DNA from 2 places in the Exiguobacterium sp. U13-1 genome. Region 2 is predicted to be linked to the other one. Evidence: riboswitches for the same ligand, from Rfam matches in the RefSeq annotation. Region 2 holds a riboswitch; the other holds the start of a gene.

What was found. Region 2 has a riboswitch for S-adenosylmethionine ahead of mtnK (S-methyl-5-thioribose kinase). Riboswitches for the same ligand answer to the same signal wherever they lie in the genome.
Positions count from the first base shown of each region.
Region 1: another riboswitch for S-adenosylmethionine. It lies ahead of ESP131_RS01900 (amino acid permease); the one in region 2 lies ahead of mtnK (S-methyl-5-thioribose kinase).

Region 1 covers NZ_CP015731.1:357,513-373,627, reverse strand. The annotation lists gene ahpF (alkyl hydroperoxide reductase subunit F) at 1-652, opposite strand, end outside; gene ahpC (alkyl hydroperoxide reductase subunit C) at 667-1,230, opposite strand; gene gnd (decarboxylating NADP(+)-dependent phosphogluconate dehydrogenase) at 1,453-2,853, opposite strand; gene ESP131_RS01925 (GntP family permease) at 2,874-4,220, opposite strand; gene gntK (gluconokinase) at 4,245-5,786, opposite strand; gene ESP131_RS01915 (GntR family transcriptional regulator) at 5,779-6,495, opposite strand; gene ESP131_RS01910 (ketopantoate reductase family protein) at 6,678-7,592, shown strand; gene ESP131_RS01905 (polysaccharide pyruvyl transferase family protein) at 7,799-9,265, shown strand; SAM riboswitch class I at 9,375-9,476, shown strand; gene ESP131_RS01900 (amino acid permease) at 9,554-10,957, shown strand; gene mmuM (homocysteine S-methyltransferase) at 10,932-11,867, shown strand; gene ESP131_RS01890 (MarR family winged helix-turn-helix transcriptional regulator) at 11,935-12,357, opposite strand; gene ESP131_RS01885 (CBS domain-containing protein) at 12,539-12,994, shown strand; gene ESP131_RS01880 (MFS transporter) at 13,021-14,259, shown strand; gene ESP131_RS01875 (DUF1801 domain-containing protein) at 14,310-14,735, opposite strand; gene ESP131_RS01870 (WapI family immunity protein) at 14,827-15,174, shown strand; gene ESP131_RS01865 (M20 family metallopeptidase) at 15,241-16,115, opposite strand, start outside.
Region 2 covers NZ_CP015731.1:885,542-901,656, forward strand. The annotation lists gene ESP131_RS04600 (TPM domain-containing protein) at 1-467, opposite strand, end outside; gene ESP131_RS04605 (LemA family protein) at 464-1,057, opposite strand; gene ESP131_RS04610 (undecaprenyl-diphosphate phosphatase) at 1,165-2,001, opposite strand; gene ESP131_RS04615 (ZIP family metal transporter) at 2,359-3,171, opposite strand; gene ESP131_RS04620 (YolD-like family protein) at 3,223-3,552, opposite strand; gene ESP131_RS04625 (Y-family DNA polymerase) at 3,536-4,858, opposite strand; gene ESP131_RS04630 (pentapeptide repeat-containing protein) at 5,034-5,672, shown strand; gene ESP131_RS04635 (MBL fold metallo-hydrolase) at 5,741-6,496, opposite strand; gene ESP131_RS04640 (arsinothricin resistance N-acetyltransferase ArsN1 family A) at 6,557-7,045, opposite strand; gene ESP131_RS04645 (1,2-dihydroxy-3-keto-5-methylthiopentene dioxygenase) at 7,170-7,706, opposite strand; gene ESP131_RS04650 (methylthioribulose 1-phosphate dehydratase) at 7,723-8,343, opposite strand; gene ESP131_RS04655 (2-hydroxy-3-keto-5-methylthiopentenyl-1-phosphate phosphatase) at 8,340-8,999, opposite strand; gene ESP131_RS04660 (2,3-diketo-5-methylthiopentyl-1-phosphate enolase) at 8,996-10,186, opposite strand; SAM riboswitch class I at 10,257-10,358, opposite strand; SAM riboswitch class I at 10,564-10,667, shown strand; gene mtnK (S-methyl-5-thioribose kinase) at 10,747-11,913, shown strand; gene mtnA (S-methyl-5-thioribose-1-phosphate isomerase) at 11,910-12,959, shown strand; gene ESP131_RS04675 (sugar ABC transporter substrate-binding protein) at 12,971-14,053, shown strand; gene ESP131_RS04680 (sugar ABC transporter ATP-binding protein) at 14,050-15,558, shown strand; gene ESP131_RS04685 (ABC transporter permease) at 15,555-16,115, shown strand, end outside.

The DNA.
Region 1 (16,115 bases), 530 kb from region 2:
GACCACCACCGACGACGAGGACATCGTATGGATCTTTATCAGCGAAATCAGAAGCATCGGCACCTGTGCCAAGCTTCGCCAAGATTTCTTCAAGTGACATCCGTCCGTTACCGAACGCTTCGCCGTTGACGAAGACCGTCGGAACAGCCATGATCTCTTTTTGTTCGACTTCTGCCTTAAATGCCGCGCCATCAATCATCGTGTGACTGATGTTCGGGTTGAGGATGCTCATGACGTTCAATGCTTGTACGACATCCGGGCAGTTGTGGCAGCTCAAGCTGATGTACGACTCGAAGTGGTACGTTTCTTGAATGCCTTGAATCTGCTTGATGACGTCCGCATCGACCTTCGGTGCTCGACCGCTGACTTGTAGCAGAGCGAGAACGAGGGACGTGAACTCATGACCGAGTGGGATTCCCGCGAACGTGATGCCGCTTGTCTCACCGACACGGTTGACTGTGAAACTTGGTGTCCGGGGAAGGCTTGCCTGCTCGACGGAGATGCGTGGTGTCATGCTTGCAATCTCTTCGACGAGTGCGCTCATCTCAAGCGAGACGGCGTCTGTCCCAGCGCTAACCGCTAGGACGAGATCGCCTTCGAGAAGCTCGAGGTATTGCGCGAGTTGTGCTTTAATGTCTGGTGCTAAAGCCATCGCGAATCAGCTCCTTAAATTTTTCCGACGAGGTCAAGGCTTGGTGTGAGTGTTGCAGAGCCTTCTTCCCATTTCGCTGGGCAGACTTCGCCTGGATTGTTACGTACGTATTGTGCCGCTTTGATTTTGTTGACGAGCGTGCTCGCATCACGACCAATGCCGCCTGCGTTGATCTCAACCGTTTGGATGACGCCGTCTGGATCGATGATGAACGTACCGCGGTCAGCAAGACCATCTTGTTCGTTCAAGACTTCGAAGTTACGTGAGATGACGTGTGATGGGTCGCCGATCATGACGTACTCGATTTTACCGATTGTTTCTGATGTTTCGTGCCATGCTTTATGTGTGAAATGCGTATCTGTTGAGACAGAGTAAACTTCAACGTCAAGCGCTTTGAGTGTTGCGTATTGGTTTTGGAGATCTTCGAGTTCTGTCGGGCAAACGAATGTAAAGTCTGCAGGGTAGAAACATACGACACTCCATTTACCGCGAAGGTTGGCATCCGTTAGGTCAACGAATTCTCCGTTGTGGAATGCTGATGCGCTGAATGGTTTTACTTCACTTCCGATTAAAGACATGATAAAAATCCTCCTCAAGGGTTCTATATTTAGAATCTGTTCTAGTGCATACAAGGAATCTGTATTTATCACACTAGAATAATTCTAATCTAATACTAATTTCATATAGACCAACACTTTTGTCAAGGTATAATCGGCAATTTCTTATTTCAGGAAAGATTGTGTGAACAAAAAAAAGAAATCCCGACGCCTAAATGAAACAGGAGTCGGGATCTGTATTTCTTATTGCCAGTCTGTATGGAAGACGCCTTCGCGGTCTGTCCGAGCATACGTGTGAGCTCCGAAATAATCGCGTTGCGCTTGCAACATGTTGGCATTCGAATTCGCTGTCCGGTAGCTATCATAATACGTCAACGATGTCGAGAGACACGGTAGAGCGAAACCAGACAAAGCACCCTCAGCAACAACATGACGTAACGATTCTTGATACGCCTGTACTTTCTCAGCGAAGAACGGGGCGAGCATCAAGTTCGAGAGGTTCGCATCATTTTTGAACGCTTCACTGATGACGTTCAAGAAGTCGGCCCGGATGATACATCCACCACGGAAGATCAAGGCGATCTCCTCGAGGCGTAAGTTCCAGTCATACAACTCAGACGACGTCCGGTACTGAGTGAAGCCTTGCGCGTATGCGGCAACTTTCCCCATATAAAGCGCTTGACGAATCCGTTCGACCCACGCGTCTCGCTCAAGCGTTGACAAGTCTTCTGGTCCCTTTAGGACAGCAGACGCTGCGACGCGTTCTTCTTTGACAGCCGAGAGGTAACGCGCGAACAAGGCTTCCGTGATAATCGAAGAGGCGATGCCATTATCAATTGCTTGCAGGCTCGTCCATTTTCCGGTTCCTTTTTGACCGGCCTGATCGAGAATGACATCAATCAACGGTTGACCTGTCTCGTCATCCGTTTTCCGGAGGATGTCCGCTGTGATTTCAATCAGATAACTCTTCAGTTCGCCTGCATTCCACTCGGCGAATATGTCCGCAACTTCCGTGACGTCGAGTCCGAGACGGAAACGGAGGAAGCTATATGCTTCCGCGATCAGTTGCATGTCAGCATACTCAATCCCGTTGTGGACCATTTTAACGAAGTGACCAGCGCCCTTCGGACCGATATAGACACAACATGGATCTCCTTCGACGTGAGCAGCGATCTTCGTCAAGATCGGTGCGACATGGTCGTAGGCTTCTTTCGATCCACCCGGCATGATCGCAGGACCGGTCCGCGCACCGACTTCACCACCCGATACACCGACACCGATGTATTCAATCCCGTGGCGTTGTAACTCGTCGAAACGACGCTCTGTATCGAGGAAGTGAGAGTTCCCACCATCCATGATGATATCGCCTGTTTCGAGATGCGGAAGTAACGATTCGATAACTGAATCAATCGCGCTACCAGCCGTGACCATCATGAAGATCTTACGTGGGCGAGCGAGTGATTGAACGAATGCTTCAATGTCGTAATACGGATGAAGGGGTAGTCCTTCATCGTGTGCGACGAGATCGTCTGTTAGATCACGTGTGTAGTTATAGATGGCGACTTCTTCTTGATGACTCGCCATGTTCAGTGCTAAGTTGCGGCCCATGACACCAAGACCGATGACTCCGATAGAATGTTGCATAAGTAGAACGACTCCTTTTTTTAGACGACGAGGCTGAGGAGAAGAACGAACCCAAGTCCACAAACGGAAATGATCGTCTCAAGCACAGTCCATGTCGCAAACGTTTCTTTTAATGATAATCCGAAATACTCTTTAAACATCCAGAAGCCCGCATCATTGACGTGTGAAGCGATCAGACTACCTGCACCAGTCGCGAGAACGACGAGCGCTAAGTTGACGTCGGATTGCTCTAGTAACGGAATGACGAGACCTGCCGTTGATAGGGCAGCGACTGTCGCGGAACCAAGTGAGATCCGGAGAATCGCAGCGATCAACCAAGCGAGTAGAATCGGAGATAACGCTGATCCCTCAAATAATTGTGCGACGTATTTCCCAACACCGCCGTCGATCAAGACTTGCTTGAAGGCACCGCCACCGCCGATGATCAATAGCATCATCCCGATTTGGGCGATCGCCGTCGTACAAGACTCCATGACCGTTTGCATCGGAATCTGACGCGCGATCCCCATCGTGTAGACCGCGACGAGTAATGAAATCAACATCGCCGTCGAGGCGTTCCCGATGAACTCGATTGCCGAGATGACGCTGTTTTCACCCCAGCCGAGTGTTTCTTGTAAAAGCGTGAAGATTGTTGCGACCGACATCAAAAGAACCGGTAGCATCGCCGTGAAGACACTGATGCCGAAGCCTGGTGTCTCGTCTAAATCAAATTCTTTTTGTTCCCCGAGTGACGCGATGTTTCCTGTCCGTGTAAACGATTCAGGAACGAGTCGTTTGGCGATTTTTGTAAAGATAGGACCGGCGATGATGACCGTCGGAACAGCAACGATGAAACCATACAGTAAGACTTCCCCGATATTTGCTTTATACTCCCCGGCGATGACAGTCGGACCCGGGTGTGGCGGTAAGAATCCGTGCGTGACGGACAGCGCTGCGACCATCGGGATCCCGAGATATAGGATCGAGACGCGGAGCTGACGTGAAATCGCAAAGACGATTGGAATCAAAAGAACGAGTCCGACTTCGAAGAAGAGTGCGATCCCGATGATGAATGAAGCGACGACGACCGCCCATTGGATGTTCTTTTCCCCGAATCGGGCGACAAGCGTCATCGCGATTCGCTGCGCCCCCCCGGCGTCAGCGATCAGCTTTCCAAGCATCGCACCAAGACCAAAGATTAGTGCGAGGTGACCAAGCGTTCCGCCGATACCGGCTTCAATCGTCTTGACGATCTGATCGAGCGGCATGCCGAGCAGTAATGCAACGCCAAAGGAAACGATGATGAGTGAGACAAACGTATTTAATTTCAACCCCATGATGAGAACGAGCAACGCAACGATCCCAATTCCTACGATGACTAATGGCATGATGACTTCCCCCAAAAGATTATGTTAGTTTTCTTCTTGAATCAAACTCCGTTGATACGAAGCGATTCGTTTGTGATCCTCGGACAATGTCCGGGCCAGACTAATGAAAATTGGTAAGAGCTGACGGTATTCATGCATCGCTTCTTCATTTGGTACATGGCGATGTGTTTCCCCGATCATCTCGGAGACGACTTCGAACGAATCGACTTCCCCAGTCGCATACAGTCCGAGAATACAAGCACCGAGACATGAACTTTCGAAACTTTCCGGAATGACGACTTCCGACTCGAAGATGTCCGCCATCATTTGGCGCCAGACTTCAGACCGGGCAAAGCCACCTGTTGCCTGAATCCGTGTCACGGGACCATCCATGCACTCGACGAGGGCGAGGAAGACGGTATACAGATTGTAGATGACACCCTCTAGTGCTGCCCGGATCATATGCTCTTTTTTGTGTGAGAGAGTCAGACCGAAGAACGAACCGCTGACATCCGGATTCCACAGTGGTGCTCGTTCGCCGGACAAGTAAGGATGGAACAATAGCCCGTCGGATCCTGGACGGACGCGTTCGGCAATCTTCGTCAGGACGGCGTACGGATCGATGCCGAGGCGTTTTGCTGTCTCGACTTCTGCTGAAGCGAGTTCATCTCGGATCCACCGTAAGACCATTCCGCCATTGTTGACAGGACCACCGATGACCCAGTGGTCCTCGGTCAGGGCGTAACAGAACGTTCGTCCTTTTTCATCGGTCTGTGGACGATCAATAATCGTTCGGATGGCGCCGCTTGTCCCGATCGTGATCGCAATTTCCCCTTTACGAATCGCGTTAACACCTAAGTTAGAAAGGACACCATCACTGGCACCGACTAGGAACGGCGTATCGATGGAAAGTCCCATTTGTCGTGCGTAATCGGCATTCAGTCCAGTACATGACGTCGTCGTCGGTACCGGCTCTGATAAGTAGCTCGCATCGATGCCAGCAACGTGTAACGCGCCCGTATCCCAGCCTAATTCATGAATATTGAAGAGACCGGTTGCTGAAGCAAGAGAGTGGTCAATGACATATCTGCCGAACAGTCTTTGGAACACGAACTCCTTGATCCCGACATATTTTTTCGTTTGAGCGTGGAGCTCCGGACGATCTTCGACGAGCCAACTGATTTTGCTGAGCGGTGACATCGGGTGGATCGGTGTCCCGGTCCGGTGATAGATCGATAGACCATATTGTTCCTTGATCTTGTTCGACCATGCTTCACTCCGACTGTCTGCCCACGTGATGCAGGCAGTCAATGGTTGATGCTGTGCGTCCATTGCGATCAAACTGTGCATGGCACTACTGAACGCGACGAACTTCGGTGACATGCTCGGATAACGCTTCGTGATCAAACGGATGGCTTCGAGTACAGCATCAAAAATTTCTTCCGGATCCTGCTCCGCCGTCGAGCGGTTCGGTGTATGGAGCGGGTAACCGACGTTCGTTTGTCCGATGACCTCTCCTTTTGTCGTAAATAAGACCGCTTTCGTACTCGTCGTTCCGATATCGACGCCTAACATGTATTCAGTCATGTGAATCGACTCCTTTCGACATCATTTGTTGCGTTTTCCAGAGATCTTCGACTTCCTGGACGTCATCAAAGTTCTGATGTAAGGAAGCGACCATCCGTTCACGATCCCCTGTCTCGATCGCTTCAATGTACAAGGCGTGGTTCGCGAGGATGCGTTCGAAGTCTTCGATGTCTTCCTCGAATCGTACCCGCATCGATAGGAGGATGAAACTTTCCATGACCGGTTTGAGATTTTGCCAAATCATGCTGACATATCCATGATCAATCGAGCGGATGATCGTTTCATGAAAAAGTACGTCCTGGAAGGAGAATTCATCGGCATCCTTATATTTGATGGCAACCTTCATCATTTCGAGAATCTTACTGAGTTCACGGACAAGTTCAGACCGTTCGATCTTAACGAGTCGTTCGAAGACGAACGTTTCGATGAGTAGCCGGACATCATAGATTTCCTGAATGTCGCGCTCGGACAAACCGACGACGACCGCTCCCATTCGCTCGAGACGAATCAATTGTTCGGATGCAAGGACCTTTAACGCATCGCGGACAGGCGAGCGACTGACTGAAAAATCAGAGGCTAATTTGTTCTCAGATAAAATGGTACCGCTTTCAATCTTTCCTGAAATGATGCGCATCCGTAGCTCGTGTGCGACACGATCTCCGGCGGAAGCTTTTGCTAACCACTTCAAGGGGTATAACAGTTCTGACATGGAATCACCTGATTTCTAAAGTGAGTATACTTGTATACAAGTTAGTATATACGTTTTTTTCTAAAATGCAAACGCTTAACTTAAAACGAATCGATCCACGCAGAAACCAGGAAATCGGTTCCAAATATGTTAGGGTGAAGGAGTAAGCAACGCACAGAACGGGTAAGGAGGAGGTAGTACATATGAACATGTTAGTTGTAGGTGCAGGGGCAGTTGGAGGATATTTCGGAGGTCGTCTTGCTGAGCAAGGAGAACAGGTGACCTTCCTTGTCCGTCCGAATCGATATGAACAACTACAAAAAACAGGACTACACATCACTAGTCCTCATGGTGATATCGCGATTACACCTCAGTTGATAACACGAGACATGCGACCGGATCGTGCATTTGATGTCATCTTGCTTTCGACGAAAGCCTATCACTTAGATGACGTCCTACAGGACCTTGCGCCATTCGTTTCGAGCGAGACGTACATCATTCCTTTGTTGAACGGCATGCAACACATACGACGGTTAACAGAAGTCTTTGGAGAAGATCGAGTACTAGGAGGTCTTTGCTTCATTGAGTCGACGCTTGATGCAGAAGGGCGCATTTTACAGACAAGCCCGTCCCATCGGCTGTTGTTTGGTTCACGAACCGGTAAACCAACAGCGCGTCTAGAGGAGATCGCAGCGTGTTTTGCGAAAGCGAAGGCACCAATGATGTACTCGATGCATATCATGGATGACATGTGGCAAAAGTATCTCTTCATTTCGACATTCGCCGGCGTGACGACGCTATTTCGCTCAGCTATTGGTCCGATTCGGCAAGAAGCTGTCGGGCGTCAAATGATCCTAGACGTCATGAAGGAAGCGAAACAGGCGATGGAAGAACAAGGCGCAGTCTTTAATGACGATGTAGAAGCGGTGCTGTTGAAACAGATGCATGGAATGGAAAACACGATGAAATCGTCGATGTTACGGGACATGGAAAAGGGTCAGCCCGTCGAAGTGGAACATTTTTTCAGTGCGTTATTGAAGCCTTCTACGACTGATCAGATGAATGCCTTGAAATTAGTCGAAGCGAATCTGCGCATGTATCTCAAAACGATTAAATAGTTACATTTTTCTATTTTAGAAAAATTATGGAGTAATGCAAATGTTTCGTTTTGATGACGAAAGACCTGTTTCCCTTAGGAATCGTTGACTTCCGAAATAAAATTCATCTATTCTTAATGAGATTGAAAAAAACTGATAATATATTTTTCCGTATTTTTTTTCTTGCGAGGACGAATGAAGCAGACGAGAGGGGAAGTTTATCCATTATGAAACGTATTATTATTCGTGCAGGTATGACACCATTCGAACAGTTCGATGCTCCTTATTTGATGAAACATAATTCCATTGGAGGAAACGTTGGAAATCTTATCTATCAATACAGTATCTTTCGGACGTTGATGACAGAAGGTACGACGATTACACCTGACTATTACTATTACGACGAAGAACGGGCAGACGAAATCAATGCCAACTTTGATCTTTATGTCATTCCGTTAGCGGACGCATTCCGAAAAGAATTCGTACCGACGTTACGGAAATATACACGTCTCATCAAAAAATTAAAGATTCCAGTCGTCGTCATCGGTGTAGGATTACGTGCACCGTTTGAACCAGACTTAGATGGTGGATTCCCATTCGATGAAGATGTTAAAGCATTCGTCAGTGCCGTTCTCGAGCGCTCAAGCATGCTTGGTCTTCGCGGAGAGATCACATCGAAATACTTAACACGTCTTGGTTTCCGCGAAGGGATCGATCATCGTGTCATTGGATGTCCTTCGATGTACGCGTTTGGTCGCGACTTGCACATCCGTGAAACGAACATCACACCTGAGTCGATGATTACGGTCAACTCGTCACGTTTGGCTCCACAAAACGTCCTTGATTTCATTACACGCGGAATGGAAGAATACCCGAATCATTACTTCATTCCCCAGTGGATGAAGGAACTGAAGTTAACGTACACAGGAACGCACCCGATCGCAGATCTTTCAGTGACGAACTATCCGGTGAAGATGTCGGATCCTGCTTATATGAATGATCGGGTCCGTTTCTTCTTGAACGCACAGACATGGTTCGATTTCATCGGACAAGCAGACCTTAGTTTTGGTGCGCGCTTGCACGGAAACATCACAGCGACGCTTGCGGGTACGCCGAGTATCCTCATTCCAAAAGATGCACGGATGCGCGAATTGACGGATTACCATCAATTGACGCACATTTGGGCGAACGACATCAAAGCGGATACACAATTATCCGACATCGTAGCCAACGCTGACTTCCAAAGTCCAGCACGTGTTCAAGCGCGTAACTTCGACAACTTCGTTGACTTCTTGAACGTGAATGATCTTGAGCATATCTATCAAGAGACGAACTATCCTGAGAATGTACCGTTTGACCGTCAAATGGCGCAAACTGAGTTGCTCCCACCAGTCCAGCCGATTTCTGGCGTAAGTCTTGAAGAAGCAGTCGCCCGTTTCGAACGGTTCTTCCCGGAACAAGAGAAGAAGATTGCGGATGCGCAAAAACAAACAAAAGCACAATTAGCTGAAAAAGATAAGAAAATCAAAGCATTGCAGAAACAAACAGGAACGGCTCAAAAGGATCAAGAGATTGCGGCGCTCAAAGCGCAACTGGCTGCCCAAACGAAGAAAATGAAACATCAGCAAGGGACATTGAACCGGAAAGCGGTTCGTGCAGCCTTGAAAACAGCGGATTTATTCGCCAAAAAATAAGACCTCCAAACATTCCGGAACGATACGATGCGGAATGTTTTTTGGGTAGAAGTATTCTGAATTGTGTTGACAATTCGAAAAAGACTTGATAGGGTTAGGAACAATTACATACTTATCCAGAGAGGTGGAGGGACTGGCCCTATGAAACCTCAGCAACAGGTCGAAAGATACTGTGCTAATTCCTGCGGGTGCTGCACCCGATCGATAAGATTTCCGAATTGTCGACCGACGCATCCGTGAGGATGCGTTTTTTGTTTGAAATAGGTGGAATGAGGAGGAAACGAATTCATGAAAACGAGTGGGGCTTTTCGACGCAAGATGGAATCACGTCATCTGATTATGCTGTCGTTAGGTGGTGTCATTGGAACAGGATTGTTTTTAAGTACAGGTTATACGTTAGAACAAGCAGGACGGGTCGGGACGATTTTGTCGTATTTGATTGGGGCAGTCGTCGTCTACTTAGTTATGTTAAGTCTCGGTGAACTCGCCGTGCACATGCCGGAAACCGGTTCATTTCATAAATACGCAACGAATTACATCGGACCCGGTACCGGTTACACAGTCGCCTGGCTCTACTGGCTGACGTGGACGGTCGCCCTTGGTTCAGAATTCACGGCAGCAGGTATTTTGATGCAACGTTGGTTCCCGTCGATTCCGGTGTGGGTGTTCAGCGCCTTATTCGCTGCGATGATCCTTGGTATCAACGTCTTGAAGGTCCGCGTGTTCGCTGAAGTCGAGTTTTGGTTTTCAGCGATTAAGGTCGTGACGATCATTGCTTTCATTTTACTTGGTGCGGGAGCGATCGTCGGCTTCATTCCACTGCAAGATGGTAGTCCGGCTCCATTCTTTTCTTCGTTAACCGAAGGCGGGTTGTTCCCAAATGGCGCTTTCGTCATCTTCATGACGATGCTTGCCGTGAACTTTGCTTACTCGGGAACGGAACTGATCGGTGTAGCAGCAGGTGAAGCAGTCGATCCGAAACGGACGATTCCGCTTGCGATCCGGACGACGATTTTACGACTGGTTCTCTTTTTCGTCGGTACGATCATCGTGTTAGCCGTCTTGTTGCCAACGGAAGGGAAAGGCGTACTCGAAAGTCCGTTCGTCGCCGTGTTTGAACGAATCGGAATTCCTTACGCAGCAGACGTGATGAACTTCGTCATTTTGACAGCGATCTTGTCGGCAGCGAACTCTGGACTTTACGCCGCCTCTCGGATGCTCTGGTCGCTTGCGAACGAACGCATGATTCCACGCTTCTTCGCCCAGGTGACGCCAAATGGGGTGCCACTACGAGCCGTATTGTTCAGCATGCTTGGCGGAGGACTTGCCTTGCTGTCTAGCATCTATGCAGCAGGAAGTGTCTATATTGCGCTCGTCTCGATTTCCGGTCTCGCTGTCGTCGTCGTTTGGATGAGTATCAGCGTTGCCCAGTATCGCTTCCGGAAACAATTCCTCCGTGAAGGGCATACGGTCGACGAATTGGTCTATCGCACACCACTCTTTCCATTCGTCCCGATCGTTGCTTTCGTCGTTTGTTTGATTTCCCTGATTGGTATCGGATTTGATCCGACCCAACGCATTGCCTTGTACTGTGGTATTCCATTCATCGTGATCTGTTATGTCGTTCATGCGTTCACGAATTCTTCTCAGAAACGGAGTGTTGAAGATGTCCCGAATCAAAAATCCAGTTGATCAACGATTACAGGAAGTTCCCTTTCTCATTTTAGATGGTGCCCTTGCAACCGAACTTGAACAGAAGGGATTCGACCTGAACGACCCGCTTTGGTCAGCACGTCTCTTAATCGAAGCACCGGAACAGATCGAACACGTCCATCGTGACTACTTTGAAGTAGGTGCCGATGTTGCCATCACTTCAAGCTATCAAGCAAGTATTGAAGGATTCAAGCAACGTCATATTAAGACAGAGGAAGCACAGGCGCTGATTCGAAAAACAGTCACCTTGGCGCAAAATGCACGCTCGCGTAGCGGAAAGAGTGACGCATTAATCGCGGGATCAGTGGGTCCTTATGGTGCCTACTTAGCAGATGGCTCTGAGTATCGCGGTCATTACGGGGTGTCAGCAGATGTGCTAGAAGCCTTTCACAGACCACGTATCGAAGCGTTGATTGAAGCAGGAGCGGATCTGCTGGCATTCGAGACGATTCCGTCGCTCGAGGAAGCGGTCGTGTTGTTCCGGATACTTGAAGCGTACCCAGAAGTGTCTGCTTGGCTGACGTTCTCGCTTCAAGATGCGACACATATCAGTGAAGGAACGGCACTTGCGACGTGTATTGAGACGGTTGGACAACACCCGCAACTGGCAGCAATCGGTGCAAATTGTTTTCCGGCATCTTACGCGACTGACTTTATCCGTCACGTCAAGGCGTTGACGGACGTGCCAATCATCGTCTATCCGAACTCTGGTGAGGTCTATGATCCGGTCGCAAAAACATGGTCGGGTACGAATCAGTGTACGTCGTTCCAAACCGTCGCGAAGACATGGTATGAGGCAGGGGCACGATTGATCGGTGGTTGTTGCCGAACGTCACCTGAACACATCGCACAAATTCGTTCGGTTTGTCAGGTTACTCATACATCATGAATAATGACGAAAAAACGGACGCGAAATCGATTGATTTCGCATCCGTTTTTTTAATGGTGTGATTCCGTTATCGTTCGCGCAAGGCACGATTAAATTGTTGGAGCAGGCGTCCAAAATCTTCGGCATCATCCGATGGCCAGTCCGTCAGGAGACGTTCGATGCTCGCGAGGCGCGCTGTCCGGTAAATCGTGAGCTCTTCTTGTCCTTTATCTGTGATGTGATAGAAGAAGGCACGTCCATCTGTCGGATCTTTTACTTTTTCAACAAGTTGCTTCTGATCGAGTGCCGCAGCTTGGCGACTGACGGTCGAGACATCAAGCTGAAGTTCACGGGCAAGTGTTTTAACACCGACCTTACCGGAATCCGCTAATTGTCGCAGTAACAGGTAGGAAGCACGATCCAAATTACGATTGTCTGCCGTCGCTGTCGTCAAGCGCCGGATCAGGATCGCTAACTCCAATTCAATGGTTTCGAGTGCTTGTTGAGACATCGGGTATCTCCCCTTTCAAAAAAGTCTCTCTGTCCCTCATGATTACCCAATGTGGATAAGCTGTCAATCCGAAAAGCAGGAGGCTTGACAGAGTTGTAGTTGTATTATACAATCATTTTTGTTCTTTTAATTGTATCATACAACTTTTTATATGAGAAACGAACGACAAAGGAGAATTCAGATGAAAGCTAATGAGTCGATGAAACAAGAAGTCATCACGGTAAACGATACAGATCTGATTCGGACGGTCATCGAACGATTCATTCAGTCTGGTATTAGCGGCGTTCCTGTCATCAATGCTGAGCAAGAAGTCGTCGGATATATCAGTGACGGAGATATCATGCGCGCGATCGGAAAACACAAGGACATCATCGTCGATACATTCTTATATGTAGATGTCATCAAAGGAGACGAAGAAGATTATGAAGACCGGATTCGTCATATCTTGAACCGACCTGTCATGGAACTGGCACGCCGGAAAGTCGTAACAGCGGACGCTGACACCGAAATGGAAGAGATTGCGGCGACACTTGGCGCAAAACGGATCAAAAAGCTTCCAATCCTTCAAGCAGGACGTCTTGTTGGGATTATTAGTCGAGGCGACGTCATTCGCCATTCGTTTAAACAGTTCATGTAACACATTCAATAGAAAGAAGGGACACTATGGCACTTGCTGAAAAAACAACGACGCTTGAGCCGGAAACGGTATTAGCAGAAAGCAAACATGGATTATTCCATCAACCGGTTGCTGTCTGGGCAGTCTTTTTCGCCAGTATTACAGCATTCATGGGAATGGGGCTCGTCAATCCTGTCTTACCGACGATTGCCGAGAATTTAGAAGCGTCAAAAAGTGAAGTAACGCTCTTATTTACAAGTTATAACGCCGTCATGGCATTCGCGATGTTAATTACAGGCGCGATCTCATCACGGATTGGTCAAAAAGGAACATTGATGCTCGGGATTGCCGTCATCGCAATCGTTGCTGGTTTTGCTTCGCAAGCAGACAGCATTTGGACGCTCGTCGCGTTACGCGGGGGATGGGGACTTGGGAACGCTTTGTTCGTCGCAACAGCACTCGCTGCGATCGTTTCGCTATCATCAGGCGGAACAGCAAAAGCGATCATTTTATATGAAGCAGCCGTTGGTCTCGGGATTTCGATTGGACCATTGTTAGGTGGAACGCTCGGTTCAATCACATGGCGCGCTCCATTCATGGGTGTTGCGACAATCATGGTCATCGCATTCCTCGTCTTGCTCTTCTTGATGCCAAAACCAGCAGCATCTGTCGCACCGAAACAGAAGTTATCATTAAATGCACCGTTTCAAGCGATGAAGCATCGTTCACTCTTGACGCTCGGGATCGTGGCGGCACTTTATAACGTTGGGTTCTTTACAATCATGGCCTATGCACCATTCGTCATGAAACTACCAGCGCAAGGACTCGGATTCGTTTTCCTCGGTTGGGGAATGTTGCTTGCGATCACATCGGTCTTAACGGCTCCGAAACTGAAACAATGGTTCGGAACAATCAAAGCGATGGTCATGATGTTGATCACATTCGCAATCTTGCTTCTATTAATGGGGATCTTCACGGAAACACCAGCCGTCGTCATCGTCTGTGTCATCTTAGCGGGAGCCGTGCTTGGGAATAACAACACGCTCATCACGACAGCTGTCATGGACGCAGCACCTGTCGAACGTTCGACAGCATCTGCGGCATACAGTTTCCTACGTTTTCTCGGGGCAGCCATCGCGCCATTCATGGCCGGTAAATTGGCTGAAATCTTCAACGCAAACCTACCGTTTTATGTCGGAAGTGGCTTTGTCCTCTTATCCGTCATCATCATCGGGGTCAATCTCAAACACATTTGCCATATCGATCGGACGGAAGGCGGACATTAATTTTAAAAAAACAGCCGAAGCGAATCTGCTTCGGCTGTTTTTGATTGAAATCAAGAAGGGTACCTGTCTCTTAACGTGCGGATCGAGTGCTCGATCATTTCCCGAAGTACGTCTAAATCGATGTCAGTCAGTCGTTTTACGTAGAGGCAGGATTTACCGCGTCGATACGTACCGAGACGGGCAAGTAGTCGTTCTGAGATTTCGTCTTCACCAAGCGCGAGATAAAGGACGAGATTCGTCTTGCGCGGAGAAAAGCCGACATAAAAGCTGTCGCCCTCGCGACCAGAGGCATAGCGATAATGGTAGGAACCAAAACCAATCAAGGATGAACCCCAAAGGACGGCTTCGTATTTCGTGACATCTTCGAAGAACTGACGTAATGTGATACCATCTGCTTGACGTAGTGGCGGTTCGACTTGTGCCAGAAAGACATCAACGGACTGTTCGATAGGACCTGTCTTTGGCGTATCAGACATAAGCAGACTCCTTTCGGATTAAGACGATACCAGTTACTTTTACTTTCGAGAAGTGCTAGTAAATATCCTGTGGCTCAGAGGTGGAAATCGAATGAAGCATCGCATCGTGTTTCGAGGAGAAGAAGGCAGTGTATCATGGGACATCTTACACGTCTATCCAACACAAGAAGAACTAACGATTCAGATGAAGGAACAAGATAGTGAACGCAACATTTCAGTTTCATTTGACGAATATGATCTGTTCATCCGTGCCTTTGCTCGCGTCCATGAGTCGTTACACGGTGAAGTCGTATTCGAGCAGGGCGTGATTCGTCTCCGTTTACGATATGACCGGCTTGGTCGTGTTTTCATCAGTTGGTCTGACGGACGAACAAGTCAAGAGTTTCGTAGTGATCAAAGTTATTTAAGTGAGGCGTTGGCACAGCTTGGTGTGTACTAAACTAAACACAGTAAAAGTAAAAGGAACGACTTTAGGTATTGCACCCGAAAGTCGTTCCTTTTTTATTTAAAGCGATGGAAGTGATTGATGTAATGGTGTGTTGATCAAGTTGAAGCAAAACGCAATCGTTTGTTCATACTCGGATAACGGAATCGACTCATCGACTTGATGCGCGAGACGAAAATCATGGAAAGAAGCAATCGCAATCGGAAATGCTTTTTTCGCTTGGCTGAACATCGCACCATCCGTTCCACCTGGGATGGCGATTTTTCGTGGTGTCACGCCGCTGACCTGTTCCATCGTATCTGCGACCTGTTGTAAGAAAGGTGCTTGTTCATCGGTTTCACAAGAAGGAATATCCTTAATGACGGTCACGCTCATGTCAAAGTCGGGATCTTCTGCAACAAGTCGACGCTCAATATCCGTAAAGGCAGCAAGTACGTCCGCTCGACCGAATCCAGGAATCGTCCGGATATCCATATAAAACGAAGCCTGACTCGGAACGACGTTTGGTCCCTCGCCTCCTGAAATCGATGTGATTGACGCTACGACCGGACCGAGTGCCGAGTGATGATTCGTCGTGATCGAGAAGCGTTCCGATTTCACTTCCTGAATGACACGATACATGTCATCAATCGCATTACGTCCCAGTTGCGGGGCAGAACTGTGTGCACTTTTCCCGCGGCATGTCACTTCGATCCCGACGACACCTTTTTGTGCATAACCGATCATCCCACTCGTCGGTTCTGTGATTAGTAGAGCATCTAAATCATCCGCATACCCTTGTTCGGTCAAATGACGAGCTCCTGTCATTCCATTCTCTTCATCGGATGTAATCAGAAGTTTGACGGTGTTCGGACGGTTTTGACGTTCCTTGTATTGAATGAGCGCTTGCACCATCGCCATGACACCTGATTTCATATCTGAAGCCCCACGACCAT
Region 2 (16,115 bases):
TACGTTTCGGACGCTGCTTTTCCATACTCACCGTTTTCCTTGTAAGGAACCGCATATTGATCGAGGATACGTCCGGCTGTGATGTCTGTCAGAATCCCTTCAAGTTTATAACCGACCTCGATCCGGAATTGGCGATCCTTTTCATTCGGAGCGACGACGACAAGAACACCATTGTCTTTTCCTTCTTGACCGATGCCTTGGCGCCGAAACGTTTCATTGGCGTAAGAGCTTAAATCCTGTCCCTTTAGATCGGGAACCGTCTTGAGGACGACTTGTGCCGTCGTATATTGTTCGAGTTCTTGACCGAGTTGCGCGAGTTCGGCTTCTTCCGAAGGGGTGAGCAGCTGAGCATCATCCTGAATGAAGAACGTTGCTCCCGTTCGTTCTGAAACGGCACTAGCTGTCGGAACGAAGAGGAAGAAGACGAGGAACGCGCTCAATAGAAGTCGCGTCCACCGCCGAATCATTTCGAATCACTGTTAAAGTCGACAGTCGGATTTTCTCGGTCGCTGTCTGAAATCTCGTAATATGGTTTTTTCTCGAATCCGAAGGCGGATGCGTAGAGTGCCGTTGGGAAGCTCCGACGTTTTTTGTTATAAAGCGTCACGGCATCGTTGTAATCCTTGCGAGCGATCCCAAGACGATTTTCTGTTCCTTCCAGCGTGTCCATCAAGGATTGGAATCGTTCGCTTGATTTTAGTTCTGGATAAGTCGTCTGCAAGGCAATCAATCCGCGAAGCGAAGACGTGACTTGTTGGTCGGCTTCAATCCGCTGCTCGGTTGACGCAGCGCGCGCAAGACCAGCTTGAGCTTCAGCGACTTTTCCGTAGACTTTTTCTTCTTGACCTGCGACACCTTTGACGGTTTCGACGAGGTTCGGAATTAAATCCGCACGACGCTTGATCTGGTTATCGACTTGTGACCATTTATTCGATACATCTTCTTCTACATTGACGAGGCTGTTGTATTGTCCGATTGCTAAAAAGGCAATCACGACGACGACAACGACTCCGATGATTAATGGGAGTTTTGATCGACTCCGACTTCTGCGTGCCATATGGCGTTCACTCCTTTAAGTATGTCTCATCCCTATATACCCTTAACCGAGTGAATTAGTTTCAAAAAAATAAAAAACCGTCAGCTAAAATAGCTAACGGTTAGGACTTACATGTAGACGATGACAGCTAATACGGCTGCCAAGACGAGACGATAGATCGCGAACGGAACGAGTTTGATCTTGTTGATCAGCTTCAGGAAGAAGCGAATCGATAAGAGGGCAAACACGAACGACGCAACGAAACCGACGGCATAGAAACCGAAGTCGCCTGGATTAATATTATCCCAGTTCTTAACGAGCGAGAGGAAACTAGCACCGAACATGATCGGTACAGCCATGATGAATGTAAAGTCAGCTGCCGTCCGGTGATTCATCCCGAGGAAGACCCCTCCGGAAATCGTTGAACCGGAGCGGGAGAAGCCAGGCCAAAGGGAAATACATTGGAACAGACCGACGAGTGCTGCTTGGCGATATGTAATCTGATCAAGCGATGTTGTTTTCGGTTCCTTTGGTCCGAGTTTATCGGCTGCGATCATTAAGAGGGCACCGACAGCAAGACCGATGATGACCGTTTCAATCGAGAAGAGGTTCTCATCGATGAAGTCTTCGAATAACAACCCGAGAACCGCAGCTGGTAGAAGACCGATCAAGACGTGACGTAGCTTTAACTTGTGTGTCCCTGATGCGTCGTGTTCTCCTTCGATTTTATATAAACCGATCAGGCTAAAGAGGCGTTTCCAAAAGACGACAATGACCGCAAGAATCGATCCGAGCTGGATGACGATCTTAAAGGTGTTTGCGGAATATTTACCGAGAAATTCCGTTGTTTGTAACCACATGTCATCAACGATGATCATATGACCTGTGGAAGAGACTGGTGCAAATTCCGTCATCCCTTCGACGAAACCGAGCAAGAGCGCTTTTAAAAGTTCAATGATTGTCATGGTAATCTCCTTCTATATGATGTGCTATGTAAAAACATATCATGTTTTATTCTTGTGAGATAGAACTAATTGGAATATCGGGCGCAGGTCTGAGAGACGATTGGATGTGTAAGACGCGTTGTACGATTTAAATTCGTTTGGATAAGATAATACATGGATTTAGATTTCATCGGATAGATCAGGAAATTCGATCATTTCCATTCATACTAAAACAGTATGAAAGAAAAGGAAATCTTTCTGTTAGGACACAAGGTCAGAAAAACTTCAAATCGATTGGTTTCACTGGAATATGCCTGGATCTACAAAAAGAAAAACGAGCAGGAGACGGTATCGTCCACTACTCGTTTTGCAACAGGCTCATCCTAAAGCGACGTCAAGAATCATCATGACAGTAAAACCGACCATCAGACCAAGTGTTGCTAAATCGGATCCGTTCTCTGCTTGTGATTCCGGAATCAATTCTTCGACGACGACGAAAATCATCGCACCAGCGGCGAAGGATAACGCATACGGTAGAAGCGGTTGAACGAAGAAGACGGCAGCCGCTCCAACCATCGCGGCAATCGGTTCGACGATCGCTGACAATTGACCGTAATGAAAGGCGCGCCGGCGCGACATCCCTTCACCGCGTAATGGGATCGATAGGGCAGCTCCCTCCGGCATGTTCTGAATGCCAATACCGAGTGCGAGGGTCAAGGCACCGGCGACGGTCGCCCCGTCCATGTTCAAGGCGGCGGCACCGAAAGCGACACCAATCGCAAGACCTTCGGGAATGTTGTGCAACGTGATCGCAAGAAACAGCAACGTCGTTTTCTTGAGTCCTGTCGAAGGACCTTCCGCTGTCTCGAGTGGTGCGGATAAGTGCAAATGCGGTGTAACGAAGTCGAGGAGACGGACGAAAAATCCACCGGCGAGAAAACCGATGGCGGCAGGAATCCAAGCGATTCCACCATCCTGCTCCGTGAACTCGATCGCAGGAGCAAGCAGCGACCAAAATGATGCGGCAATCATGACGCCAGCAGCAAAACCGAGCATCATGTTCATGACGCGTTTTTCAATCGTCGTAAAGACGAAGACGAGTGCCGCACCAAGTGCGGTTAACCCCCACGTCATCATTCCGGCAAGCAATGCTTGCACGACGACGGGGAGGGAAGTAAACCAATCCAACATGACTATTCCTTCTTTCCGGGCACGATTTAAAGCATCCATCTGTATGAGAGCTTACCCGTTTTCGATCCGGACGATTCGTGTGAAGGGAATTTCAATGACTTCACGTCCGCGCAGAAAGAGAACGGAACGTTCGGGTTCTAGTCGTTCCACGAAACCGACGACCGTCACGTAGCTACTTTCCTTATAATACGTGATTTCAAGTTCGTTTCCTTCTATTAAAGCTTCTTGAAGCAGAAAGTGCCATGATTCTTGCAACTGTTCATCAATTTCAGGCAAGTCGAGCTGATGCATCTGGACATAATATTCCCGCAACAGTTGCAAATGTTCCGGCATGAGAAAAGGAATCCATTTTAAATTTCCTCGATCACGATACGCTGTCATGAAGATCACCTCCTGGATGACCGCCGACGAAACGAAGACGACGTTTGGCGACACTCGTATCAAGAAACGAGACAGCGAGGCGAATCGTCCCTTTTCCATAGCGAAGATTGACAACATCCATTGCTTTTAATAAACGTCGCCGTTTCCAGAGTCGCGTATTATCCTCGAACAAAGACAACTGTAAGGTGCCTTGATCGGCAGTCAAATGTCCCACTGCGACGGATAAAAAACGAACAGGTTCTCCGTCGAGCCAATTCGGTTCGAATAATTGTAAGACGTGACGCAGAATGATTCGTTCATCGGATGTCGGATAAGGCAACCGCACTTGACGGGAGAAACCACTTCGGACGACGTTTCGAGAATAGCGGACGCCGATGTGAACGGTCCAGCCGACTTGATTCGAAAAGCGACAACGTGCGGCAACATCCTGCACGAGTTCATTGAGCACATTCCGAATGCTTTCGAACTGATAATAGTCCTGCATTAAGGTCACACCGTGTCCGATCGTCCGTTGAGGGGCTTTCTCGAACAGATGACGAGGCGCAAGAAGTGTCGGTGACGCGTCAAGACCCCAAGCGTGGTGCCATAGTTCGGCACCGATGACACCGAATCGTTCGTGCAACTCTTCGACAGGGCGCATGGCAAGATCACCGATTGTTTCAATCCCCATCATCTGCAGATGTTGTTCCATACGGTGTCCGACCCCCCACATCTTCCGAATCGGAAAATCATGAAGACGTCGTGCGACGTCGGCATATCCACATCGCGCGATGCCTTCTTTTTTCCCGATTAAATCAAGGGTCAGTTTCGCGATGACGTTATTTGGACCAATCCCGATCCGGACGTGGATGCCGGTCTGTTTCAGGATCGCTTCTTTAATTTTGAGGGCAGCTTGCAGGTCGGAACCAAATAGGCGATCGGTTCCGGTCATGTCAATGAAGCTTTCGTCAATCGAATAGACGCGGATCGCTTCAGGTGGGGCGAATTGGTGCAGGACATCAAGGACACGAATTGACGTCTTCATATAAGCGAGCATGCGTGGTTCGACAAGTTGAATCGTGCGACGAACAGCGTATGGCAATTGCTCGATTTCATATAGTCGACCGGCTGTCTTGATTCCTAGTGCTTTTAAGGCAGGGGTGGCAGCGAGAATGACGGATCCGCTTCGTTTTAAATCGGAGACGACCGCTAGGCGTGTCGTCAAGGGAGGGAGATTGCGATACTGGCATTCACAGCTGGCGTAGAAGGACACACTGTCGACGCAAAAAATCCGTTTATCTTGTGGTAAAACGACGGAAGGAAACATCTGAATCACTCCTTTACATAAAAGAACGTATGTTCTTATTTTGGTTTCCTTGACTATAGCATGGTCTCAAAGTGTCTCAAAATAAAAACTGTTGGAAAAAGGGGAATTCGAACGATTTTCCCTCATATAAAAGAAGTTTGATACACTAAGGGTGAGAAAAAAGGGGGAACCTTCATTGAAAGAGACCAATATCCGTTTACCAGAATTACCGAAAACGCTTCAGCTAGAGACCTTCGATCAAGTCGAAATCGATGACCCGTATCTGAAAGGAGCGCGTTATGAGAAAGAGTCGATGCCAAGTGAACTGACAGAACGTATCGATGCCTATCAAGTGTGTTTTCAAAATGTCTCGTTCGCGAATCTCACCTTTGACCGTGGCTCGTTCGAAGATATCCATTTTGAGCAGTGTGACTTAACGGGATGTCACTTCCAAGAAACTCGTTTTCACCGTGTATCCTTCGTCGGATGCCGGATGACGGGTGTTCAGTTCGAAGATTGTACGCTGGACCATTTGACGATTCAGGAAGGACTTGCGGATTACGCACAGTTCATTCGCAGTACGGTCCGTCACCAACACTGGAGCGAAACGACGATGAAAGAAGCGCAGTTCTTCGAAGTGAAACCGACCCAGTGGAAACTCGAAGCGGTCCGGCTTACCGATAGCCAGTGGATTGAAACACCGTTAAAAGGTCTCGATCTCCGGCAGACGGAACTCTCTGGTATTACGATTGATCCGCGATTTTTACCAGGTGCCGTCATTACGGAAGAGCAAGCAGTCGCCTTTGCTCGCTTGTTAGGTCTTGTCATTCCATAACAAAAAGAAGTCCTGCTTTCGATTTTTACTCGAAAAGCAGGACTTTTTTTTAGTGAAGGTTACTGTTCTTAAAATGACATCGTTTCGCCATCCTCTGGAATCAGGAAATGGGCAGAAAGGTGGAAGGCGGCTAAAAAGTCAGCAATCATATCACGTCGCAAGAGACAGTGGTTGACGGACTCGAGGTGCGAGACGATGATCGTCGCTTCCGCCGCCGCTTCGTGTACGGCAAGGAGATCACGCTGTGACATCGTGATCGGCTCTCCGGTCAAGAACTGGGCGGCGCCACTGTTGACGACGATGATATCGGGTGTATGTTGTTCGATTGCATGCGCGACCTCGTCGCACCAGATCGTATCACCGGCGATATAAAGTGTTGGTTCGTCCGGATGGGTGAGGACGAGCCCAGACACACGTCCCATCCGTTCGCCGATTTCACCGACACCATGCTGTCCACCTGTTCGATGGACCTGGATATCACCGATCGTTACACCGGAATCGAAGGAAGAAACGTTCGTGAAGCCGGCTTCTCGAATGTGCTGCGCGTCTTCTTCTTGCTGCGCATAGAGTGGCAAATGCTTGGGTAGAAGTTGTTTTGCAGCATCATCGAAATGATCGGCATGCAGATGCGTGACGAAGACAGCGTCAGGATCGAGCAGTGTGTTGACATCGACCGGTAAGTCGACGAGTGGATTAGCGACGGCATTTGGTGTTTGACCGAAGGGAGGCAAGCTGCCTTTTTCGCCGAGGAACGGATCAATCAATAAGACTTGATTGGCATACGTGACAACGAGTGTTGCATTACGAATTTGTTGAATATCCATTAGGTTCATCCTCTCTCAATGACTCGGATTAACTATTCCCCGTCTGGCATTCAATGAATCCTATCGCAAGCGTTTCTCCATCGCCATGACGTCGACATATTCACCGTTCAACTGTCCTTGCTCCTTAAACGTTCCGACGATCCGGAACCCGGAGCGGATATAGAGTTTTTGTCCGATTTTATTGAATGGGAAGGTGAAGAGAATGAGTTTATGCATCTGATGATCACGGGCGTGTTGCTCAGCCGTTTCAAGCAAACGTGTGCCAATCCCTTGTCCACGATGAGTCCGGGTGATATAAACCGAAATCTCACCGACGGATGCGTAGACAGGACGCGGATTATACGGATCGAGGGAAATGAAGCCGAGGACACCTGTGTCATCTTCAGCGACATATCCGGCATATCGATCGGTGCGTTCCGCATACCATTGGGTCATGAAGGATAAGTCCTTTTGGTCGGTTTCAAGCGTTGCGATCCGATCTTCAATGCCTTCGTTATAGATGGCAAGAATCGCTGGTAAGTCGTGTTCCGTTACGGGACGAATATGCATGACGCTCACTTCCTCATCGCTTTTCCTTCATTATATCGGTTACGTATCAATGTAGTGATATGTTTGTGCGATAAGAAAAGCACTGATTCCCTTCATATGAAGGAAAACAGCGCTTTTATCGATCTTAAGAGACCGTTGACGTCTCATTCTCGTAAATCGGAACCCAGCCGTCTGTCGTGACGAAGATCCGAACAGCGACGACTTTACGATCGTCTTGAAGCGTAAAGTAGTGGCGTGTGTTAACAGGAACGGAGATTAAATCACCAGGATTGAGTTCGATGTTATAGTAGCCGACTTCTTCGTCTTTGATCGCGAAGACGCCATGACCGCTGACGATGAAACGAACTTCATCATCCGTGTGATGATGTTCTTTCTGGAAGTTGACGAGCAACTCATCAAGGTTCGGTGTCGTATCCGAAAGTGAGATGATATCAGCTGTCTGATACCCACGACGTTCTGATACGTCTTTGATTTCGGGAGCGAACGTATCGAGAATCGTTTGTTTGTCTGCATCCGTCAGTGTGAAGTTCTCAACGAGAGGCGCTGGAAGTTTCGAAACGTCCCACTGTTCGTAAAGAACGCCGCGTGACGCAAGGAAGTCAGCGACTTCCGTTTGATCCGTATACCGTGTGTTTGTTTCTTGGAATAAGACTGTTGCCATGAGATAATTCCTCCTTTTAATGAATGGATTGACGGCATGATTGCAACGTCAACGTGTAATTGAATAAAAACTCGAAGGCTTCGAGGTGTTTCTTTGCTTCAAAGGCGGTCGGTGCCCAGACTGTGATCCCGTGATTGCGGATCAGGACGGCACCACTGTCTGCTGTGACATGCGGTGCAAAAGCAGCGGCAAGTGTCGGGATGTCCGCATGATTTGGAATGATCGGCACCGTGACCGTTGCATCTTCTTCCCACTTACCGAGTGCCTTGATGATTTCCTGTCCGGAAAAGGTGATACTGCCTTGATCGCCATAGAGTTCCGAAATCACATTGTTCGCAATCGTATGGACATGCAGGGAACAACCAGCGTCCGTTCGATTGAACACCTCGACATGGAGCAATGTCTCAGCGGAAGGACGCCCGGATTGCTCACCGATTAATTGACCGGTCGCATCGACATGAACGAAGTCGTCAGGAGTCGTCTGCCGTTTATCTTTTCCGCTTGCCGTCACAAGGAATTCAACCGGAACACCGGACGTCCGAATGGCGAGATTGCCACTCGTACCAGGGAACCAATCGCGCGCCGCAAGCTCTTGTTTGATGGCGCGTAGCTCTTCATACCGTCGCATGAATGTCATGTTGTCACCTCCGTTCGTGTTAAATCATGAACGATATCGTGGAACGTCTCAAACGGTGTATAGGCGATATCGTTTTCTTCACACAACGTGATCAGATAATCACGGGCATAGACACGATCTGCTTGTTTCGCGAGTTCGAAGTCCGTCACCGAGTCGCCGATGACGATGATGATGTCACCGTCTTTACGCAATGTCCGGGCAACGGATGTTTTACAACAGCCGCACCCGTTCGTGCAATGGGCATCGCAGGCGTTTGGCCAATCGATATGGACGAATGGACCACTGAAATCGGCGACGTTACAGTAAATCTGTTCTTGTTCAAGGAATGGCGCTAAGATTGGTTCGACGAAAAAGTCCATTCCACCGCTGACGATCGAAAAATCGATTCCTTGACGACGACTGTACTGAAGTAACTCCGAAAATCCGTCGCGAATAACGGCGCGCTCCAATAAAAAGTCAAGATAAGACGTTTTCCCATCAGATGACAGAAGTGCGAACATTTGCCCGACGCCACTCTGAATCGATAGCGTCCGGTCGAGTACGCCGCGTTTCAACGGTTCGAAGTCACTCGCTGGCGCAAATGCCTGCATGAGTGCGATGATGTTATCCTGCGTCGTCACCGTACCGTCGAAGTCACAAAGAATCCGTACGGTCATGACTTGATCCCCCAAGCGTCGAGGGCGATCCGTAATTCTTCATGACGCGATGCTGCCGCCGATAGGGATTCATTTGCGAGTGCCGCATCGAGTGCCTGACGGAAAGCAATGACACCAGCCGCAGCACCTTGCGGATGACCATGTACGCCGCCGCCGGCGTTGATGACGGAATCGATACCGAAGTCCCGTACGAGTTGAGCGACGAGTCCAGGATGAATACCAGCTGAAGGAACCGGGAAGATCGATTTCGTCTGACCGAGACGGGTCGCTTCGACCGCGATGCCACGAGCGACATCCTTTGGCAAAGCGACATTGCCGTAAGGAGACGGGAATAGCGTCAAGTCTGCTCCAGCAGCACGCGGTAATGTGCCGAGTAAGACAGGAGCTGCGACTCCGTGATTCGGGCTAGCGATCAACGCACCGCTATATGCTGGATGATTGAAGATCGGAACGTTGATTTCCGGATCACTCGCCAGTTCGCGTAAGACGTCGAGTCCGTATGTGAAGGTATTCAGCAAGAATGCGGTCGCTCCAGCATCAATCAATCGCTTGGCTTGATCCTTGAGCGTAAAGACGGGACCACTGAGTGTGATCGCATATAACGCACGTTTACCGGTCCGGTGGAAGTGAGCATCGATGACCTCACGTCCGATTCGTGCCCGGTCAATCGTCGGTGTCAACGGATTGTCGTATAGGATCTCATCGTCTTTGACGAGGTCAATCCCACCAGCGAGTTGTCCTTCGAGTTGATCACGAAGGAACGATAAATCCCGTCCGATGACTCCTTTGAAGATGCTCATTAATAATGGGCGATCTTCGACACCGATCAAGGAGCGGACCCCTTCGATCCCGAATTTCGCACCTGGAAAGTCCGACGTAAATGTATCGGGTAATAGCAATTCCGTTAGTTTGATTTCACCGTCGAGTGAGAGTTTCCCGAAGACGGTCGTCAGAATCGCAGAAAAGTCGCGCGACACGTTATGTTCCGGATAACGAATCGTGATATATCCTTTGCCATCGCGCTCTTCGGTATGTACGACTTCCCCTTTGAACGAGGCGAGTTGTTGTTGTTCGAGATGATTCAGTTCCGTCCAAGAACCGACTGTCAGACCAAGCGCGAGTTGTTCAGCGCGTTGCTCGAGTCGATCACGGGCAGTCAATTGATAAGTAGCAGTGATATAAGCCATGTCTTTCCTCCTTCAACAAAAAAATGGTCTCTCGTCAGTGACAAGAGACCATGAATAATTCGAACGTGGACTCTTATCTGTCAGCTTAGTAGCTGCAAGAATTAGCACCGTGCCAAAAGGTCGGTTGCTGCGACATCGTAGGGCTTGTCCCTCCGTCTGCTCTTGATAAGAATTGGATGAAATTGTGAAATCTAATTGCAATTTTTACATGAGAATCGTCACTTGTCAAATTATTTTTAGAAAATTTATTTTTTTGAAAATACTCTTTCTATATATGGCATGAAAACGATATCGATTTCTGCTTGATTTCGATTTGACAGCGAGGAAGTCGATTGCGTAAGATTCAAATCAATATCACACACGACAACTACATACGACTCTTATCGCGAGTTGGCAGAGGGAATTGGCCCGATGACGCCGCAGCAACCGACCACTAGGCACGGTGCTACATCCAACAGACGTTTCGTCTGAGAGATAAGAGGACGCAGTGACTTTCCTGCGCCTCTTTTCGATGACGAAAAGAGGCGCTTTTTCGTGTATTACATTAGGGGGAAACTGAGATGACATACAAAGCATTCACAGAACAGGACGCGATTGAACGGGTCCGCTCATTAGGACTGATCGGCGACGGAGCCGTCGAAGCAGAAGAGATTGGCGATGGGAATCTTAACCTCGTCTTCCGAATTCGAGAAGGTGAACATCGATTGATTCTAAAACAAGCACTCCCGTACGCAAAAGTCGTCGGTGAGAGCTGGCCATTATCGCTCGAGCGGGCGTGGATTGAGCAATCCGCACTCCGTGAATTCGCCCGGCATGCCGTGCCGTTCGTACCACGTGTTTTTCATGCTAGTCACGAAGAGGCGTATACGGTCATGGAAGATCTTTCACATCTGACGATCGTTCGGACTGGACTGCTCGCGGGTGAACAGTATCCGTTGCTTGCGGAACATATCGGTTCTTATCTCGCTCGGACTTTATTCCATACATCGGACTTTGCGCTTGGTCCGGTTGAAAAGAAACGTGTTGCTCGAACGTACTACAATCCAGATTTGTGCGATATCACAGAAAAACTGATCTTCACAGATCCGTTTCATGACGCGGAGACGAACGAGATTGAAGCCGGACTGGAGGAAGAAGTGGCACGTCTTTGGGCAGACGATGAGTTAAAACGCGAAGTCGCAAAACTCGAAGCACTCTTCATCACGAAAGGGGATGCGTTGCTACACGGCGATCTACATACAGGAAGCATCTTCGCTTCGGCGACGGAAACGAAAGTCATCGATCCAGAATTCGCCTTCTATGGTCCATTCGGATTCGATGTCGGGCAATTCATCGCCCATCTTTTCTTCGCGGCATATCCAGATTACCCTACACGACGTGACGCAAGAATCAAGGACATCGATACGTTCTGGCTGACGTTTGCTTCAACGTTCCGTGCCTTATGGGAACGGGAAGCCGTCGAACCATTCCAGGCATCGGGACTTGTTGATGATGTACTGAGTACGATTTTACAGGATGCCCTTGGCTTTGCCGGTTGCGAATTGATTCGGCGGACGATCGGTCTCGCACCAGTCGCTGATTTAGAATCAATCGATTCAACGACGGAACGCTTAGAGCGAAAACGTCACGCCCTCCGTCTAGGAGCAGCGTTAATCAAACGTCGGACAGAATGCCGGACATTTGATGATTTACGAAACTTTGACGTAACGGAGGAGTTAAGCCGATGAGTGCATTTGTTCAAAGTATCCGTTACGAAGACCGTGTCTTGACGATTCTTGATCAGACACGTCTACCGCAGGAAGAACACTATGAAGTCATTACTGATCTTGCGCAAGCAGTTGAGGCAATCAAACAATTGCGTGTCCGGGGCGCACCTGCGATCAGCCTATTCGGTGGATTCGTACTCGTTCAGGAAGCGTACCGGTTTGAAGCAGAACTGTCGATCTATAAGCAAGCTTTGCTTGAGACATCAGCGACGTTACTCGCGACACGACCGACGGCCGTCAACTTACGAAATGTCCTCGATCAATTGAATCCAATCATTCAAGACGGAACGTCGGTAGAAGAGATCCGTGAACGGTTGGAAAAACGAACAGTCGCCTTATATGACCAGGATGCGCAGACGTCACGTCAAATCGGGATTCATGCGTTGGAGTTGTTCCAGTCAGGCGACCGGATCCTAACGATTTGTAATGCTGGATCGATTGCGACTGCTGCTTACGGAACGGCACTTGCGCCGTTCTATATCGCAAAAGAACGTGGCATTGAATTATCCGTTTTTGCGAGTGAGACGCGACCGTTACTGCAGGGGGCACGGCTGACAACATGGGAGCTGCAACGTGCCGGCATCGATGTCACATTGATCACGGACAACATGGTCGCTCATACGTTGAAAGAAAAACAAATCGACGCGATCATCGTCGGTGCTGACCGGATTACACGAAATGGGGATACAGCGAATAAAATCGGAACATTCCAATTGGCATTGCTCGCGCAAGCCTTCGATATTCCGTTTTACGTCGCGGCACCACTCTCGACGTTCGACTTCTCGCTCGTTTCCGGTGAAGCGATTGAAATCGAAGAGCGTGATCCGCAGGAAGTGACGGCAATCCAAGGTGTCGCGACAGCACCAGCGGGAGTCGCTGTCTTCAACCCAGCGTTTGATGTCACACCACACACATTAATCACGGGCATCATCACGGAACTCGGTGTCATCACGCAACCAAATGAAGAAACGATTGAACAATTAACAGGGCTTCAACCCCTCGGATAAGGAGATATGTCATGAAAAAATTAGCTTACGCCGTCCTAGCACCGGCACTGTTACTAGCGGCTTGTGCGAATGGAGAAGCGACGACGACGAAGGTCGTCAAGGATGTACCAAAAGGGGTTCAATCGGACGTCAAGATCGCCGTCATCCGCAACCTGGCATCGGACGACCATACGAAACAATTCCTTGATGGCGCACGAAGTGAAGGGGAAGCACTCGGCTTTAAAGTCAGCACGTTCATTTCAGAAGGGAACGACGTCAAGTTCAAGGAGCTTGTCGCGCAAGCGATTCAGCAAGATTATGATGGGCTCATCATCTCGCACGGCAAGGAAGACTACGCCTATGACATGATCAAACCGGCGGTCGATAAAGGACTGAAGGTCGTGACGTTCGATACGGTCACGAAGAAAAAAGGAACGGCGCTAAAAGGTGTGACGGAAACGTTCCAAAACGATCATCAACTCGCGAAGCTATCGCTCGATGAAGTGACGAAGGTGACGGACAAAAAGCCGGTCCGTGTCATCAAACTGTGGTTCGGACCAGGTTTTGCCCCACTCGATCGTCGTCAGGAAATCTATAAGACGTACGAAGCAGATGGCAAAATCAAAACGCTTGAGACGGTTGGACCGACAAACTTCCAAGACGTCCAAGGGGATATCGCAACGAAGATGAATGCGATTCTCGCGAAATACCCGAAAGGAAGCATTGATGCGGTTTGGGGAGCATGGGACGAAGTCGCAAAAGGGGCATACAAATCGCTTAAGGATAATAAACGTCAAGAAATTCCGTTGATCTCGATCGATGTCTCGAATCAGGACATCAACTTGATGCGTGAAAAGGGCAGTAACTGGGTCTCGACGAGTGCGGTAGATCCATTCTTGATTGGACAAACGGACATGCGATTACTGGCTAAGAAAATTGCCGGCGAGAAGACGCCGGATAGCTTTGATCTCGACGCAAAACTCGTGGAGCAGAAGGCGTTGAAGCAGGATACGACGATGTACAATCTCGATACGATCATCAAAGGTTGGAGTACGTCGGATAAATTCAATGAGCCGTGGATGGACCGGTTGCGTGACGTCCATAAAAAACAATGACGTCTACCAATCATCACTTGAAGATGACTGGGATTTCATTGGCGTTTCCAGGAGTGCAAGCCTTAAAACAAGTCTCGTTTGAAGTGAAATCCGGTGAAATCCACGCGCTTGTCGGTGCGAATGGTGCCGGTAAGTCGACATTGATGAAAGTCTTATCCGGAGCGGAAACGGCGGACGAAGGAACGATCCGTCTCGACGGGAAGGAGTTGTCCATCACGTCACCGCGTGATGCGAAACAGATTGGGATCGACCTCGTCCAACAAGAGGTCGATGTGGCGCTTGTCCCGTATTTGACGGTCGCTGAGAATATCTGTCTCGATCTGTTGACGGACGGAACGATGACTGGCTTCGTATCCCAGCGCCGTTACATACAGCGTGCCAAGGAAGCGTTAGCGACATTACAGGCGGATATTTCCGTCAAGACACGCGTCGAGGAGTTGCGGCTTGCTGAAAAGCAACTCGTATTGATTGCCCGCGCCCTCGTCCAAGAACGCCGTTTTTTGATTTTGGATGAACCAACGGCACCGCTCAGTCAGGCGGAAACAAGCCATCTCTTTTCAGTCGTGCGTCGTTTAGCCGAACGAGGGCTTGGGATCATCTTCATCTCGCATCGTTTACAGGAACTATATGAGATTTGCGACTCCATCTCGGTCATGCGCGACGGTCAACTCATCTCGCGACATCTTTTGACAGACATCACGAAGGAAGCTGTCGTTGAGCAAATGCTCGGGCGTCAGCTTACGTCTGTTGCGAAAACGTCACGGGTAAACGCGACGAACGTACTGACGGTCGAGAGTGCCACGAATGCGGACGTCCACGATATTTCCTTGACGGTTCAAGCAGGTGAAGTCGTTGGTATCGCGGGGCTTGTCGGTGCCGGTAAAACGGAATTATGCAAAGCATTGTTCGGTGATCGCCCGTTTCAGGAAGGGGAGGTTCGTATAGGTGGAAAAGCCCATCGCCTTCGCGATCCACAAGCTGCGATTCAAGCGGGCATCGGTCTCGTTCCTGAAGAACGGCGAAAAGAAGGAATTCTTGTTGCCGATTCTGTCGCAGAAAACCTGACAGCAGCGGCAGCTCATGATTTCGTCAACCGCTGGGGGCTGATGGATCGTCGCAAAGAAGCAGATCAGGCATCGAAATGGGTCAAGGAGCTCGGTATCAAAGTGGCAGACGTGAAACAGGAAGTAGGTCAACTATCCGGTGGGAATCAACAAAAAGTCGCCATCGGAAAATGGTTACTGACCGATGTTTCTGTACTCGTCTTGGACGAACCGACAAAAGGTGTCGACGTCGGAGCCAAACAAGACATCTATCGTCTGATTGACGGACTCGCGCAACAACAAAAAGGGATCCTTTACGCGACGAGTGAATGGGATGAACTTTTGACCGTCACGGACCGAATCTACGTCATGTTCGATGGACGGATCGTCCATGAAACGAAGACGGCGGATACATCAGAAGAAACCTTGTTGTGGTATGCGACAGGAGGAGGGCAACGATGAATGAGGTAGTATCAAAACAAACGAACCGAGGGAAGGGTTTACGTCCCGTCCTCGGATTCTTGAACGACTGGGGGATCGTCCTCGCGATCCTTGCCCTCGTCCTGTTTTTTGCGACGACGGCTCCGACATTCCTACAAGGAACGAATTTGATCAATATTTTACGCAGTATCTCAATCGTGACGATCATCGCGATCGGCTTGACCGTTTCTTTGACGGTCAATGGATTTGATTTATCGGTCGGGTCGACCGCGACGCTTGCGAGTTCTTTCGTCGTTTCATTTTTCGTCTGGTACAGTCTGCCGCTCGGTGTCTCGATTGGTTTAGCACTTCTCTTATCTCTTAGCGTTGCTCTGGTGAACATCTTACTTATCGTCTGGTTTAAGATTCCGGATTTGTTTGCGACGTTAGCGACGATGTTCATCGTCGAAGGTGTCGCGATGACGTATACCGGTGGTGGTTCAATCAGTGCCGGAATGCCGCGCCTGGACGGTACACCAACAGTTGGCACGATTCCGGAGGCATTCGCGAAAATCAGTCAGGCGCCTTGGATCATCGTC